DNA from 3 places in the Mesorhizobium ciceri biovar biserrulae genome. Region 3 is predicted to be linked to each of the others. Evidence: riboswitches for the same ligand, from Rfam matches in the RefSeq annotation. Region 3 holds a riboswitch; each other region holds the start of a gene.

Region 1 (5,608 bases), 2.4 Mb from region 3:
GGAGGTTGAGGAACACTCAGAACTCGATCCCCTGCTGCGCTTTCACGCCGGCGGAAAAATGATGCTTGGTCACGCCCATTTCGGTGACGAGGTCTGCGGCCTCGACCAGCGCCGGCTTGGCGTTGCGGCCGGTGACAACGACATGCAGGCCCTCGCGCCGCGCTTTTAGCGCGCCAACCACTCTGTCGAGATCGAGATAGTCGTAGCGCAGCGCAATGTTCAATTCGTCGAGCACCAGCAGGCTGATCGACGGATCGGCCATCAGTTCGAGCACCTTGGCCCAGGCGGCTTCGGCGGCAGCGATGTCGCGCTTCAGATCCTGGGTTTCCCAGGTGAACCCCTCGCCCATCGCGTGCCACACGACACGGTCGCCGAAGGCGGCGAAGGCGTCCTTCTCGCCGGTGTGCCACTTGCCCTTGATGAACTGGACGACACCGACGCGCTTGCCGTAGCCGAGCATCCGCAGCGCCAGCCCGAAGGCGGCCGTGGTCTTGCCTTTGCCCGGGCCGGTGTTGACGATCAGCAATCCCTTCTCGACCGTCTTGCTCGCCACCTCGGCATCCTGCACCGCCTTGCGCTTGGCCATCTTGGCGCGGTGGCGCTCTTCATCCTTATTGTCGATATCGGTCATATCATTTCACCTTGAGCGGCAGCCCCGCCACCATCAGCAGCACCGTATCGGCAATCGCCGCGACCTGCTGGTTGAGCCGGCCGGCGGCATCGCGAAACCGGCGCGCCAGTGCATTGTCCGGCACGATGCCTTGTCCGACTTCATTGGACACCACGAACCAGGGGCCGCGCGGCCGCGACAGCACCTGCGCCAATCGCCGGCATTCCAGCTCGAAATCGTGTTCGGCCAGCATATGGTTGGTCAGCCACAGCGTCAGGCAGTCGACAAGCACCGGCCGATCGTCCGGCAAGGCGGCAAGCGCGCCCGCGAGATCGAGCGGTGCGTCGATGGTCGTCCAGCCTTCGCCGCGCCGCGACCGGTGCAACGCGATGCGCTCACGCATCTCGTCATCATAGGCTTGCGCCGTGGCGATATAGGTCCAGGGCGGCGGCAAGGCGGTCGCCAAAATTTCGGCGTGCGCGCTCTTGCCGGAGCGCGCACCGCCGATGAGGAAGGTCAGTGTCTTGCGATCAGGCAAAGCTGTCGCGCAGGCTGGTCGCGGTGCCGGTGAAGCGGCCGCGCACCACGCCGACAACCGCGCCGAGCACCAGCCAGAACACCAGATTGGTCACGGTCACCGCCACCACGAACTGGTGATGCAGCCCTTCCGGAATCGCCGTCTCGTAACTGTCGGGCTGCGGTGCCCCGACAACATGCGGTGCGACGATCAAAAGGACGGCAAGGATCGCCAGCGGCAGCGACTTGCGGAACGCGATCAGGCCGAGACCGGCAGCGGTTGCCGCCACCGTTGCCCACCACCAGATCTGGCGCTGGGTGAGATCGGCGGCCGGCATGGCCGGCAGTTCCGGCGGCAGGCCGAGGCCCGGTGCCAGCGTGAACACGGCAAAGCCGGCCAGGCCCCAGAACACGCCCTGGCGCCAACCACCGATGCCGCCGGCGAATTCGGAAACCGCGACCAGGATCAACCCGAAGCCGATGCCGGTGACGATGTTGGCAAGCACGCTGAAGGCGAAACGCTCGAAACCGTCTGCCGGCGCCCAGCCCTCGTCTTCCGCCGCAGCAGTCGCTTCGGCAGGGGCCGGAGCGGCTGTGCTCATGGCATTGCTATTCGTTGCTGCCGGAGCGGCATGGTCATGGTGATGCCCGCCGCCCACCTGTTCGTAGACTTCCGCCTTCAGGATCAGCGGCACGGTCGCATAGGCCTGCATGCAGGCAAGAACGACGCCGGCCACGAGCCCTGCGATCGCCGCGATGAACACGACGTTGCGAAACAGGTTCATGATGTCAGCCCCTCGTCAGTGGCAGGGAAATGCCATCGAATGGCGATAGTCGTGAGCCGCATTGTGGACCGCATCGATATGCGAGAAGCCGACAAAGCCCATCACGAAAATGCCGAGCAGCGCGGCAAGCGCGAGCTGCATGAAGCGCGACTGCGAGGAGACGGAAGCGCCGAGGGAGACGGAAGCGGTAGTCATGTCTTGTCCTTTCGCCCTCCACCCGAGGGCATCGAAGTCAGTTTCCTGTCGCCGGCAGGTCTCCTGGCTCACGGATCAGCGTCCTTCCCCACCTTCCCGAAGAAAAATCTTCAGTGGCATATGGAGAGGACTACCGCACACAGTTGCGGGGGCAGCCACGGCATTGGGCGAAATCCGCCCTTACCGCATTCCCTCTTGGCTCCAAAATGGAACCGGCGACACCGGCGACTATAGGCAGAATCCTCGCGTCCGGCAAACCAAATTCCGCCGGCGACCGTTGCGAATGCGCCATGAAGGTCAAAGCGATTTCGGCAGATAGCGCCACGTCACGAAGCCGCAGACCGCCGCCAGCAGGCCGAGCGTGACGAACACCGAGCCCAGGCCGAAGAAGGCCAGCACCACCGAATAGACCAGCGGCGGCGTCAGCTCGGAAAAGTCGAGATAGGTGCGATAGACCGCCGCCATCTGCGATCTTTCATAGGAGCGCACCGAGCGCATGAAGGCGGTCGAGCCGAGCGCGTCGAGTGCAATGGTGAAGAAGGCGCCGCAGAGCAGGAAGGCGCCGGTGAGCAGCGGCACGGTTTCGCCGACGAAGCCCGCCGCCAGAAGCGCGACCGACATGGCGAAATAGGCAAATGTCATGGTCCTGCGGCCGCCAAAGCGCTTTCCCGCCTTGCCCCAGAAAATCGCCATGAACAAAAGCGCGTTGCCGGCCGAAACCAGCAGGCCGCCCGCCAGCTTGCCCTCACCCGTAATGACCATGAACAGCGGCCCATAGACGAAGAACGTCGTCCAGAAACAGGAGCGCCCAAACGCGATCAGCCAGGCCAGCCTGAGCCTGGGCTGGGCGATGAAGCGGCCGATATTGGCGAGCGGATTGGCTGGTCGCGTCTTGCCGGGACGGATCGACGGGTTGTCGCCGAGCCGGTAGGTCCAGAACAATGCCAGCAAGGCTAACGCGAACACGGCCACCGCGCCATGCGCGGCATAGACGCCGAAGCGCGTGTAGAGGAAGATGCCGAGCGTCGGCCCACCGGTCCAGGCCAGCATCGACCACGCCATGCGCAGCGATTCGGCCTGCATGAAGTCGGTCTTGCGGATGTGGTCCATGATGTAGAGGTTGAGCGTGATCGACAGCGCGCTGGCGCCCATCACCCGGCACAGCATGCCGGCCAGTTGCCCGGCAAGCGTGTCGGTGACGAAGAACAGCGAGCCGATGGCCAGCAGGCAGGCGCCCGCCGTGTAGACCCAGCGCCGGGCGAAACGGCGGATCAGCATCGGCATGAACAATGTCACCGACAGGCCGAGCATCGCCACGACGGTGTAGAGGATCGAGACGATCTGCTCGTTGTGCAGGATCTCGTAAGCCTGGATCGGGATGACGCTCGACACCGTGGCGCGGGCGAAGGATTCGACCGCATAGAGCGAAGCGAAGGTGCGCGCGTCCGCGGCCTTGAGGGCCGGTAGCCAGATCGGATGGCGCACATGGGTGGACATTGCTTTCCCCGAAGCAGATTCACCGGGTCAAATCTGCCGTGGCGACCTCAGCGCCAATAAGAGGAAACCGACGTGCATCCGGCAAAAGCGAAGCCGGCCAAAGGCTTTCCGGCACTGGCCCAATGCCGCGGCTGATCCGGCGTTATCGGCAGGGTTGCCGGTCTTCTTTTGTCCTGGGCAACCGTGATAGTCCTCCAGCGGGGCTGAATCAGAATGCGAGACCATGAGCATCCAAACGCCGACCGCGCCCGTTCAGGATCGACCAAAGCGCATCGTCGCCATCGACATCGTGCGCGGCATCGCGCTGATCGCCATGGCAAGCTACCATTTCACCTGGGATCTGGAGTTCTTCGGCTACACCGATCCCGGCCTGACCGCCTTCGGCTGGTGGAAGATTTACGCGCGCTGCATCGCCTCGACCTTCCTGTTCCTGGTCGGCGTCAGCCTGTATCTCGCCCACGGCCGACAAATCCGCTGGAACGGCTTTTGGAAGCGGTTCGCCATGGTCGCCGGAGCCGCGATCGCGATTTCGGTCGTCACCCGCATCGCCACTCCGGACGGCTTCATCTTCTTCGGCATCTTGCACGAGATCGCGCTGGCCAGCCTGCTCGGTCTCGCCTTCCTGCGCCTGCCGGCGCTGCTGACGCTTGTCGTCGCCGCGCTCGTTATCGCCGCCCCCGTCTATCTGCGCTTCGAGGCCTTCGATCACCCATGGCTGTGGTGGGTCGGCCTGTCGGCGAACAATCCGCGCTCCAACGACTACGTTCCGCTGTTTCCGTGGTTCGGCGCCGTGCTTGCGGGCATCGCGGTGACGAAACTCGCCGCAGGTGCCGGCCTGCTTGCCAGGCTTGCCAATCTGGCGCCCGGTCGCTTGGCCAACCCGCTGGTCTTCATCGGCCGGCACAGCCTGGCTTTCTATTTGATCCACCAGCCGCTGCTGATCGGCTGCGTCTGGCTGTTCTCGCAGATCATGCCGGCGCAGGTCGAAACCCCGCAGGTGAATTTCCTCAAAACCTGTCAGCTGTCCTGCGAGCAGTCGCGCGACACCGAGTTCTGTACGAGCTACTGTGTCTGCATGCTCGATACGCTCGAGGGCGAGTCCACGCTTGATAGGCTCTACAACAACGATCAGACTGCGGAGTGGAAAGCGCATTTGTCCGATCTCGCCGGCATGTGCACCGCCAAGACCGACAGCAAGTTGATGGAGGGAGGGGCCGAATGACCGAGAACCAGCCGAAGCCGGGGCTCATACCGTGGCCGCCGCTGATCTACATCGCCGCCATCGCCGTCAGCATCGCACTGGGCCTGCTCTATCCCCTGCCCTGGATCGGCGACCTGCTGGGCGATATCCTGTTCGCGGCCGGCTGGGTGGCGCTGTTTGCCGTCGCCGCACTCTGGTTCACCGCGATCCGCACCATGATCCGGGCCAAGACCACGCTCAACCCCAACGCTGTACCCGATCACCTGGTCACCACGGGTCCCTTCGGCGTCACCCGCAATCCGATGTATCTGGCCAACACGCTGCTGTTGATCGGCGTCGCCTTTGTCTCGGGCATCGTGTGGTTCCTGCCGCTGGCGTTCATCGCCGCCTATGCCACGCAGAAGGTGGCGATCGAAGGCGAGGAAAAGGTGCTGGCAGCAAAATTCGGCAAGAAATACCGCGACTACGCCAAACGCGTGCGCCGCTGGATTTGAGCTGGCTTTCAAGCGGCCAATCTCCCCCCTCGTGGGGGAGATGTCCGGCAGGAGAGAGGGGGGCGCTGTCCCTCAAACTCTCTGCCTACGTATTCACGCCAAGCTCCACCAGCCGCTCCACACAAGACTCCTCGGCCTGGTCGAGTTCAGCCAGCGTCTCCTCGAGGTCGCGGCGTTTCTGCCGGAGATCCTCGCGCTTTTCCTCGATGCGCTTGATCATCAGGTTGAGCTGGCCGACTTCGCCGGGCGGCTCCTTGTACATCTGGATGATTTCGCGAATCTCGTTGATCGAGAAGCCAAGCCTTTTGCC
Region 2 (5,608 bases), 1.1 Mb from region 3:
CATGCACATCCTGCAAGGCATTGGCCAGGGCCTGCCCAACATGGGCGATATCGACCGCCAGGCGATCGGCGGCGCGCTGGGTACAGCCACGCACGGCTCTGGGCCGACGCTCGGCGCCTATCACACGCAGCTGGAGACGGTGCAGATCGTCGACGGCCTTGGCAAGGTCCGCGACTTCAAGCGGGCAGGGGATCGGGACATGATCCACGCCATCGGTGTTGCGCTCGGCGCTTTCGGCGTGCTCACCGAAGTGACGCTGAACAACATCGCGACCTACCGGTTGCGCCGCCGCAAATATGTGCTGCCGATCACCGAGATGCTGCGTGATTTCGAGGCGATGATGGCCGCGCATCGCTCGGCCGAATTCTACTACATTCCGTTTTCCGGCTATGCGCAGTTCATCGCCAGCGATTTCAGCGATGCCGCACCCACCACGCGGCCGCCGGAAGAGGACGAGGCGGGTTTGAGGACACTGCGCAGGCTGCGCACTTCACTTGCCTGGCTGCCATCGCTGCGTGGCCGCCTGATCCGATCGGCGGCCGCCAAATTTCCCGCCGAGGACTACGTGCAGGACTGGCTCAACGTCTATGCCAGCGACCGGCAGACCAAGTTCAACGAGATGGAATATCATTTGCCGTTCGAGGAAGGGCCGAAGGCGCTGGCCGAGATCATCGAGCTGACCGAGAAGCGCTTTCCCGAGGTCTATTTCCCGATGGAGGTGCGCTCGGTCGCGCCGGACCAGTTCTGGCTTTCGCCATTCTACAACAGGCTGACCTGCTCCATCGCTATCCACCATGACGCCGCGAACGATCCTTTGCCGTTCATGCGGGCGGCAGAGCCGATCTTCCGCAGATATGGCGGCCGGCCGCATTGGGGCAAGATGCACAGCCTGAAAGCGGCGGAGCTGAAAAAGCTCTACCCGCGCTGGGACGATGCCATGGCGGCGCGCCGCGACATCGATCCGGAAAACCGCTTCGTGTCGCCCTACATGGCCGGCCTGTTCGGCATCGAATGATGAGCACCTATTTTTCCACCCTCTCGGATGCGCTGAAGACCGCCGGCATCTTCCGACCCTGCCTGCTGCTCGACCGCGATCGGCTGGACGGAAACATTGCCCTGGTAAAAGGGAGGCTGGATCCCGGCCTGGCCGTGCGGCTGGTCGACAAATCGCTCGCCTGCCTGCCGCTGCTTGCGCATATAGGCAAGGCGCTTCGCCATGAGCGCTTCATGACCTTCCACCCGCCGATCAGCGAGGCGGTGCTGAAGGCGTTTCCGGATGCCGATCTGCTCTACGGCAAGCCGATGCCGATCGGTGCGGCAAGGGCTGCGCTGGTGAAGGGTGATGCCGACTGGTCGCGTGTCTGCTGGCTGATCGACAGCGAGGAGAGACTGGCGGAATACGGTGCTCTCGCTGACGAACTCGGCATCGGCCTGCGCATCGCTTTCGAGATCGATGTCGGGCTGCATCGCGGCGGCTTTGCTGATCCCGCGGCCTTGTCGAAGGCGTTGAGCGCGTTGCCGGCCCGGCTGCATTGCGAAGGCGTCATGGCCTACGAGGCGCATGCGCCTCTCATTCCCGGCCTTTTCGGCGGACCGGCAAAGGCATTGGCGGAGGCGTCGGCGCAGGCTGCGGCGTTCGTCGCCTGTCTCGGCGCCGACCACCGCCGCATCCTGAACATCGGCGGCAGCAAGACCGCGCTGCTTCATCGTGGCGGCGCGGCCAATGAAGTGTCGATGGGCTCGGCCTTCGTGCTGCCCAGCGACTTCGATACGCCAGGCCTCGACGGCTTCCAGCCGGCGGCTTTCATCGCTACGCCGATCCTGAAAGTGGTCGAGCCGATGCTGCCTGGTCCGCCGGCCGTTACTCGCCTGCTGCAGGCGCTCGGCCGCTTCCCGCGCAAGGGCTGCTATCTCTATGGCGGCAAGTGGATGGCCGAGCCGGTCTTCCCCCAAGGCATGAAGACGAACGGCCTGCTCGGCCTGTCCTCCAACCAGCAATTCATGGGCTTGCCCGCCGATGCGACCGCAAGGCCAGGCGACTACGCGTTTCTAAGGCCGACGCAGAGCGAGGCCGTGCTGCAGCAATTCGGGTCGATCGCCGTGTTTTCCGGCGGAAAGGTCATCGATCGCTGGCCGGCGCTGCCGATGGCGTGATCGAGCTACGCCTTCACCGGTACCCAGATCTCCAGCCCGCCATTGCCGCTGTGGGCATCGAACTCCGGTCCATAGCGCTCGAATTCCGGTGCATCCGCGATTTCGTGACCGGAGGCGGGCAGCCAGCTGTTCCAGATCGTGTTGATCGTCCGGCGGATGGATGAGATGTGCTCGCGGTGCGAGAACACCGCATATTTCTGCGCCGGCACCCGCACCCGATAGAAGTCCTTCGGCAGATCCGCAAAGCCGGACACTTCGACGCCGACGACATAGTCGAAATTGCCCGCGTCGTCGCCGTTAAGGCAGACGCCGTAGAAAACGCCTGAGATCTCGCCGGGGATGTTGCCGATATAGGGTGCAAAACGCTGCCACTGCATCGGAATCCCGGCGCTGGTTTCACAGCTGTAGCGTTCGCCGAGGCCGGCGATCAGGAACGGCCGGCTGGTCTCGAAGCGCGGTGGTTCGAGATTGGTGAGGAAGGACTGGCCCATCAGGATCGGCTCCACGAGGTCGAGGTTGTTGGTCGAGCCTTGCGCGCGCACCAGTTCCGGCGTGGTGCCGAACTGATCGCGGAAGGCACGGGTGAACGCCTCATGCGAGTTGTAGCCGGCGTCGAGCGCGACGACGAGGATGTCGGGCGCTCCGCCGGCCAGCTTGCGCGCCGCCTCGGTCAGCCGGCGTGAGCGCATGTAACCCATCACCGAGCGGCCGGTTGCGGCGCCGAAGGCGCGCGTCACATGAAAACGCGACACGCCGCTGCTTTGCGCGACATCGTCAAGCGAGATCGCCTGCGGCAGATGGCTCTCGACGAACCACAGCGCTTTCTCGGTCGGGTTCATGGGGCTCCTTTTCGCATTGGCCGGATCATCTTGGCGTTTCCTGGCGCGGCCAGTTTGATCGAAATTGCGCATCCCGTGCAATCTGCGCCGATCCCATGGGCTTTCGCTTGACAGCGGGCCGCGTCATCTCCTAAGAATGTTATGTTATTACATAAAGTGAGCGTGCAATGCCTGTTTCCCTTAGCTGGCCCACCACTTCGTCCGAGAAATCCATTGCGAAGAGTTTGGTGGAAATCTACGCTGAAGTGGTGATGGTCCCCGAGCCGAAAGGCGAGGGGTGAAAAGGGAACACGGTGAGGCCTGTTCAGGTCGAGGCCGTGGCTGCCCCCGCAACTGTAAGCGGCGAGCAAAATCCGTGAATGCCACTGGCCGGCAAGGCTGGGAAGGCAGGATGGCGCAACGACCCGCGAGCCAGGAGACCTGCCATCACTGAGTTGACCGGACGGGGTGTGCCGGGAGGAAACGCGAGTCCCGGTCTTGTTGGCCGGTTCGCCAGCTTCCTTCCGTCGCCAGTTTTGGAAAGTGACGGAAAGTTGGACGGCTCCATCGATCATCGCATCACCATGCGCACGCTTTGCCGTCCCCGCAATCCGGCGGGCTGCAGCCGATGAGCGCAGCGCTTCTCGAAGCCCATGACCTCTGTGCCATGGCGAATGGGCGGAATCTGGTCCAGGCGGTCAGCTTCTCGGTGGCCGCTGGCGATCGCCTTGCCATCATCGGTCCCAACGGCGCCGGCAAGACGACGTTGCTGCGCATGCTGTCGGGCATGATGCGGCCAAGTTCCGGCGAGGTGAAGCTTGGCGGGCGACGGCTCGATGGGATTTCTGTCGCCGAGCGGGCACTGCATATCGCCGTGGTCGGCCAGACCGACCAGCCCGATCCGCGGCTGGCGGTGATCGATTATGTCGAGCTTGGCCGGGTCCCGCATGCCGGGCTGCGGCGCAGGCGCGAGGAACGCGATATCGTCGTCGACGCGCTGCGCCGGACCGGCCTGCTGCCGCTGCTTGGCCGCACCATCGGCTCGCTGTCGGGCGGCGAGCGCCAGCGCGCCCAACTGGCGCGCCATCGCCCAGCAGCCCAAAATCCTGTTCCTCGACGAACCGACCAACCATCTGGACCCGCGCGCCCGCGGCGAACTGCTCGACCTCGTGGCAGGCTTTGAGATGACGGTGATCGCGGTGCTGCACGATCTGGCGCTGGTAGCACCCTTCGCCACCAGGGTGGCGGTAATGAACCATGCCCGCCTGCAAGCGCTCGCCGCACCGCGCGAAGCGCTGGCCCAACAGCTGATCCGCGAGATTTTCGGCATCGATGTGCTGCGCCTGCGCCATCCGACCGAGGATCGAGAGTTGACGGTGTTCGAGGTTCCGAACCGTGCCGCGCCGCCGTCGTGATTGAAGCCGTTCCATAGTCGACCCGATCCCACCCACAAGGAGCATACCCGTGAAACGCCTCGCTTTTTCGCTTGCCGTCTCGCTGCTGACCTCGACCGCCTTCGCCTTCCCGGTAACCGTCGACAGCTGCGGCAAGCCGCTGACCTTCGACGCGCCGCCGAAGCGCGCTGTCATCCACGATCTGAACATGGCCGAGATGGCTTTCGCGCTGAAATTGCAGCCGTCAATCGTCGGCCTGACGGGCATCACCGGATGGTACAAGGTCGGTTCCGAATTCAAGGCAGAGCAGGGTTCGATCCCGGAGCTGGCGCCGAAATATCCGACGCTCGAAAACCTCGTGGCCGTGGAGCCGGATTTCTTCTTCGCCGGCTGGTACTACGGCATGAAGCCGGGTGGCGAGGTGACGCCCGACACGCTTGCCCCGCACGGAATCAAGACGCTGGTTCTGGCGGAAAGCTGCGTCCATCTCGACAAGAGCCGCCCCGCCGCCTCGATGAACCTGCTCTATGGCGACGTCGAAAAGCTGGGCAAGATCTTCGGCAAGGAGACAGAGGCTGAAAAGCTTGTCTCTGGCTGGAAGGCGCAGCTCGCCGACATCACCGCCAAGGTCGGCAGCGCCAAGGGCACGCGGGTGTTCCTCTACGATTCCGGCGAGGACAAGCCGTTCACCGCAGGCAAGTTCGCCATCCCCAGCGCCATGATCACTGCCGCCGGCGGCGACAACATCATGGCTGACATGGACACCAGCTGGGGCAACACGGATTGGGAAACGGTGGCGTCGCGCAATCCGCAATTCCTCATCCTGCTCGATTACCAGGACGGTGGCGGCTACAGGAAGCTGCTCGATTTCCTGAAAGCGCATCCGGCCATGAAGGAGACAGACGCGGTCAAGAACGAGCGCTTCGTCGCCCTCCGCTACGCCGAGCTGACGCCCGGACCCGCCAACATCGAAGCGATCGACAAGATCGCCAAGGCCATGCACCCGGAAGCATTTTGAGCTTGCGCCATCCGGCATTTGCGTTGGCCATGCTGGCGGGAGCGGCGGCGATCGCCGCTCTCGCTCTGCTGTCGATCGCCTATGGCTCGACGCTGATCCCGCTGGCCGACGTTGTAGCAGCGCTTGGCCGCGCAATCGGCTTAGGCGGGCACGACGTGTCCGGGCCGGTCGGCAAGATCGTCGTCGATCTGCGGCTGCCGCGCACGATCCTGGCCATCTGCGTC
Region 3 (5,608 bases):
ATCGAGTCGATGATTTCATTGAACTCCGAATAGCACATGTGGGTGTGAATTTGAGTCGCGTCCTCTACACCCGTCGAGGCGAGCCGGAAGCATTCGACAGCCCAGCCGAGATAATGTTTCCAATCGGACTTCCGCAGGGGCAAGCCTTCGCGAAACGCGGCCTCATCGATCTGGATCACCCTTGCGCCAGCTTTTTCGAGGTCGGCCACTTCATCGCGGATGGCGAATGCGATCTGGCGGCAGACCTCGGCACGGGGTACGTCGTCGCGCACAAAAGACCAGTTAAGAATCGTCACTGGGCCAGTGAGCATGCCCTTCACCGGCTTTTTCGTCAGCGACTGGGCAAATTGCCACCAGAGAACCGTCATCGGATTGGGCCGCGATACGTCGCCGAAGATGATGGGAGGGCGCACGAGCCGGGAGCCGTAACTTTGCACCCAGCCATGCTGGGTGAAGGCGAGGCCGGACAACTGCTCGCCAAAATGCTGCACCATGTCGTTTCGTTCGAACTCGCCATGTACCAGCACGTCGAGCCCGATCTCCTCCTGCCAACGGACGGCCCACTCAGTCTCCTTCTTCAGGAAGGTCTGATAGTCGATATAGCTCAGCCGACCCTTCGCATGAGCGGAGCGTGCCCTGCGCACCTCGGGCGTCTGCGGGAAGGACCCGATGGTCGTCGTCGGGAACAACGGCAGGGCGAGCGTGTCAGCCTGGACTCTCGAGCGCTTGGCAAATGCGCTCTTTCGTTGCTTCATGGCGCCGTCAATGCTGCTGACTCGCCCGCGGACGAGCGGATCATGGGCCTTTGTCGACATTGCGCGCGCGGCGGCCGCCTCATCAGAAGCCTTCAGCCCGCCTGTTACGGCCTCCCAGCCTTCGGACAAGGCTTGGGCCAGCACGAGCAGCTCTTCAGTCTTCTGGGCGGCGAATGCCAGCCACGAACGGACGTCTACATCGAGCGCGGTCTCCATCCGCAGGTCCATCGGCACGTGAAGCAGCGAGCAGGAAGGCGCAATTTCGACGCGGTCCAGCGGCCAACCGGCGATGACCGGCTTGATGCGGTCGAGAATGGCGGTCAGGTTCGCGCGCCAGACATTGCGGCCATCAATCAGGCCAAGTGAGAGCACCAGATCCTTCGGTGCGAGCCGACCAATCGTCTCCAATTGCTCGGGAGCGCGCACGAGGTCGAGATGCAGGCCCGCCAGGCGCAGCGAAAGCGCGGTCTCGAGATTGTCTCCCAGCGGCCCGAAATAGGTAGCCAGCATAATTTTCAACTTGGGCGCGGCTTTCGACAGCTGCCCGTAGGTGAATTCGAAGGCAGCTCTTTCGTTCGGGTTGAGATCGAGCACAAGCGCCGGCTCGTCAATTTGCACCCAGTCGGCCCCCGAGAGCTCCAGCCTCTGCAGCAGTTGCTCGTAGACGGGCAGCAGCCGCGGTAGCAGCGCTATGGGATTAAAGCCCTGATCGGGAGACTTCGCCAGCTTGAGGAAGGTCACCGGTCCAAGGATGACCGGGCGTGTATGGATGCCGAGCTCTTTTGCCTCCAGAAAGTGATCGACTGGTTTGGTTGACGAGAGGGCGAATGTCTGATCGTCGCCCAGCTCCGGCACGATGTAGTGGTAGTTCGTGTCGAACCATTTGGTCATTTCCATCGCGGTTACGCGCTGCCCCTGAACTGCATGCCCGTGACTGGCCTGTCCGCAACCCGCGGTATCGCCTTGCGTGCCGCGCGCCATCGCGAAGTAGATGTCGAGCGGGACCTCGCCGCCCGTCCAGCCGTAACGAGCTGGCACGGCGCCGACCATTGCCGCGGTGTCGAGCACATGGTCATAAAGTGAGAAATCGTTCGACGGGATTTTCGACACGCCGCGGTCGTGCTGCTCGCTCCAACTGGCGGCACGCAGTGCCTTCGCCGTCGCCAGAAGGTTGGCAGCAGACGATTTTCCGGACCAGTAGCTTTCGAGCGCGAATTTCAGTTCTCGCCGGCGACCGATACGCGGCACGCCAAGCGTTGCTATGGGAACTTGCCGGGAGACATTCATTCCATACCCCGATGGTTGGGGCGGGGACAAGGAAGGCGCTAGCAGGCCGGCATCGACGCCGAGCTGCCGCGGCCACCAGACACCCCGCCTGTGGACGTTGTTTACCGAGGCAGGTCTCCTGGCTCGCGGGTCACAGCCTCTGCCCCGTCTTCCCGGGGCAGTTCGCCCCAGTGACATTGATGGGTTTGGCTCGCCGCTTACAGTTGCGGGGCAGCGCCGGCATTGCACCGGCTTCCCACTTAGCTCCGCTACGGCAACACCTTGCGGAGAACCACGACATGCGGACAATCGCAGTAGCCCACTTTCTTGTCAATGCCGTATAAAGAAATGTTTATGTCTTTATGTGAATTGTTAGCCTGCGGCGTGCTTCCAAATTCCATGTCGCCGTCGAGCTGAGCCTTCTGCGCGACTCTCCGGTGTGTGCAGACTGTGGCTGGCCCCTCGGGCGATCTGCCTTTTGTACGATCCCGTCTCAAAACGATTTCATCAAAAACGGCGCGTGTTGGCATTCATGATGGGGCGGTAGTACTGGACCGAAGTGCGACAACGTTCCTCAGCCTCAACAATTAGAAATTGGGAGAAAAACCGGCATCCTTCTCGAACTGGTACGCGTTCGATTTAAACGCGCTTGTCTGGACAGCCTGCACAACGGGAAGGTGGGCAATACGTGGCCGAAAAGCTGCCCTACAACAGCCCCGCCTGCTCAGCCTCGCGGCGCAGATTCTGCCGGGGCCTCGGGCCGATCTGCTGGATCACCAATCCGGCGGCCAGCGAGCCAAGGTCGCCGCAGGTCTGCAGATCGCGGCCTTGCGTGTAGCCATGCAAGAAGCCGGCAGCATAGAGATCGCCGGCACCCGTTGTGTCGACCAGTTCATTGATGGCGGTCGCCTTGATCACCACGGTCTCGTCGCCGCGCACGATCACCGAACCTTTTTCCGAGCGGGTCACGGCGGCGATGCGGCAATCCTTGCGGATCTGCGCCAGCGCCTCGTCGAACGAGGATGTCTGGTAGAGCGATTTGATCTCGTGGCTGTTGGCAAAGACGATGTCGACCGTGCCCGAACGCATCAGCTCGAGGAATTCGTCGCGGTAGCGGTCGACGCAGAACGAATCCGACAGGGTCATCGACACTTCGCGGCCCGCCGCGTGCGCCAGCTTTGCCGTCTGCCGGATCGCCTCCTTGGCGCGCGGCGGATCCCACAGATAGCCTTCGAAATAGGTGACCTTGGCGCCCGAGGCCTTGTCGGCCTCGACGTCTTCCGGGCCGAGCTCGACGCAGGCGCCGAGATAGGTGTTCATCGAACGCTCGCCATCGGGGGTGACGAAGATCATCGAGCGCGCCGTCGGCGGCTCGCCCTTGAGCGGCTTGGTGTCGAAGGCAACACCCTGGGCATGGATGTCATGGGCATAGATTTCGCCGAGCGGATCGTTGGACACCTTGCCGAAGAAGGCGGCACGGCCGCCGAAACTGGCGACACCGGCTGCGGTGTTGCCGGCGCTGCCGCCGGACGCTTCGATCGCCGGCCCCATGCGGCTGTAGAGCAGTTCGGCGCGCCTTGTGTCGATCAGGTTCATCGCGCCCTTGATGATGCCGTTCGTCTCCAGGAACGCCTCGTCGCACTGGGCGATGATGTCGACAATGGCATTACCGATACAAAGCACGTCATAGCTCGGCATCAAAATCTCCGCCAAACACCCGAGCCGGCTTCTTGCCACGCCTTAGCGGGTGTTTCTTACGAGTGTGGAATGGGTCGCCCTATGCCGACGGATCCGATAACCGTGCATCACGCAGCTGCCGGTCCTGCCTCTCGCAACAGCTCGTCAGCTCTGTCCGTCTTTTCCCAGGTGAACTCCGGCTCTTCGCGGCCGAAGTGTCCGTATGTCGCGGTCTTGCGGTAAATCGGCCGTAAGAGATCAAGCGCCTTGATGATGCCTTTCGGCCGGAGATCGAAAAGCTCAAGGACGGCGCGCTCGATCCTTTTTTCATCAACCTTTGCGGTTCCGAATGTATTGACGAGGACTGACACCGGTGCGGCGACACCGATCGCATAAGCAAGCTGAACCTCGCACACCTCCGCAAGGCCGCTGGCAACGACGTTTTTTGCGACGTACCGCGCCGCATAGGCAGCAGATCGATCGACCTTCGACGGATCCTTGCCCGAAAAGGCGCCACCGCCGTGACGCCCCATCCCGCCGTAGGTATCGACGATGATCTTGCGTCCGGTGAGCCCGCAGTCGCCGCGCGGCCCACCGACCACGAACCGGCCTGTTGGATTGACCAGGAACCTTATCCTCGTCGTATCCAGGTCGTCGTGAGGCAAGACCGGCCTTATGATCTCCTCAATGACGCCTTCGCGGACCGTGGCTTGTGAGACCTCCTCGTCATGCTGCGTCGACAGGACTATGGTATCAAGCGCTACCGGGCGCAAACCCTCATAGCGGACGGAGACTTGAGATTTAACGTCCGGGCGAAGCCAGCCAAGGCGTCCGGTTTGGCGCACCTCTGCCTGTTTTTTTGTCAAATCGTGAGCAAGTTGGATTGGCAACGGCATCAATGTTTCGGTCTCGTTGCACGCGTACCCGAACATGAGGCCCTGATCCCCTGCTCCCTGATCGAGATCCTGCCCTCGTCCCTCGTCGACGCCCTGGCTGATGTCGGGCGACTGCTCGGTCAAGGCCAAAATCACGGCGCAACGACGGCCGTCAAAGCCGATCGCATCGTCGTCATATCCAATGTCCAAAATGATATCGCGGGCAACTTGGCTGTAATCGATCTGCGTGTGGCTGGTGATCTCGCCAGCCAGAACGACCATCCCTGACTTCACCAACGCTTCACAAGCAACTCGGGCCTTAGGATCCTTGCGAAGGATCGCATCAAGCACGCCATCTGAGATATTGTCGGCCATCTTGTCGGGATGTCCCGCGCCGACGGATTCGGAAGAGAACACGAATTGTCTGGTCATGGAATGTCCTCGCTTCAAACGTTGGAATTGGATGTGACAGTTGATCCGGCCGCCTTACCTGTCGGAGATGCCAGGCACGTCGAACGCAGCGCAGAAATCGGCAACGTCTCTGCGGACGCGGGCATGGACGTCCGAATCATCGGGCTGGCGGCAAACCAGGTCGATGAAGGCTGCGATCTGCACCATCTCCGCCTCGCGCATGCCCACAGACGTTACTGCTGGCGTGCCTAAGCGTATGCCGCTGGTGAGCGCGGGATGGCGCCGGTCGCCCGGCACCATGTTGAAGTTCGTAATGATCCCTGCTTGCGACAATCGCTCGGCATAGTCTTTCCCAGACAGCGGCCGGTCCCTAAGATCAAGGATCAGCATGTGATTGTCAGTGCCCCCAGTGACGAGTTCATAACCTCGCTCCAGAAGCGCCTGGGCCAGAGCCTTGGCGTTGTTGACGATCTGCTGACCGTACACACGGAAGGATGCATTGCCTGCTTCGTGCAGAGCGACAGCAAGCGCGGCAATCGTATTCATGTGCGGTCCGCCCTGGAGGAGAGGGAACACGGCACGGTCTATGCGTTTGGCCAGATTGTGTTTGCTCTTGGAATGGTA

What was found. A riboswitch is a leader RNA that binds a small molecule or an ion and turns the genes downstream of it on or off. The one in region 3 is predicted to bind cobalamin.
Region 1: another riboswitch for cobalamin. It lies ahead of A4R29_RS16880 (CbtB domain-containing protein); the one in region 3 lies ahead of metE (5-methyltetrahydropteroyltriglutamate--homocysteine S-methyltransferase).
Region 2: another riboswitch for cobalamin. It lies ahead of A4R29_RS10255 (ABC transporter ATP-binding protein); the one in region 3 lies ahead of metE (5-methyltetrahydropteroyltriglutamate--homocysteine S-methyltransferase).

Annotation. Positions count from the first base shown of each region.
Region 1 is NZ_CP015064.1:3,609,536-3,615,143, forward strand. It holds gene cobO (cob(I)yrinic acid a,c-diamide adenosyltransferase) at 17-631, opposite strand; gene cobU (bifunctional adenosylcobinamide kinase/adenosylcobinamide-phosphate guanylyltransferase) at 633-1,148, opposite strand; gene A4R29_RS16875 (CbtA family protein) at 1,141-1,911, opposite strand; gene A4R29_RS16880 (CbtB domain-containing protein) at 1,927-2,106, opposite strand; cobalamin riboswitch at 2,143-2,347, opposite strand; gene A4R29_RS16885 (MFS transporter) at 2,404-3,603, opposite strand; gene A4R29_RS16890 (heparan-alpha-glucosaminide N-acetyltransferase) at 3,827-4,825, shown strand; gene A4R29_RS16895 (methyltransferase family protein) at 4,822-5,298, shown strand; gene A4R29_RS16900 (MerR family transcriptional regulator) at 5,384-5,608, opposite strand, start outside.
Region 2 is NZ_CP015064.1:2,263,801-2,269,408, forward strand. It holds gene A4R29_RS10240 (D-arabinono-1,4-lactone oxidase) at 1-1,015, shown strand, start outside; gene A4R29_RS10245 (alanine racemase) at 1,015-2,154, shown strand; gene A4R29_RS10250 (AraC family transcriptional regulator) at 2,160-2,993, opposite strand; cobalamin riboswitch at 3,229-3,435, shown strand; partial or broken gene A4R29_RS10255 (ABC transporter ATP-binding protein) at 3,601-4,387, shown strand; gene A4R29_RS10260 (ABC transporter substrate-binding protein) at 4,437-5,384, shown strand; gene A4R29_RS10265 (FecCD family ABC transporter permease) at 5,414-5,608, shown strand, end outside.
Region 3 is NZ_CP015064.1:1,192,663-1,198,270, forward strand. It holds gene metE (5-methyltetrahydropteroyltriglutamate--homocysteine S-methyltransferase) at 1-2,018, opposite strand, end outside; cobalamin riboswitch at 2,134-2,333, opposite strand; gene A4R29_RS05255 (adenosine kinase) at 2,727-3,719, opposite strand; gene metK (methionine adenosyltransferase) at 3,827-5,005, opposite strand; gene A4R29_RS05265 (serine hydroxymethyltransferase) at 5,060-5,608, opposite strand, start outside.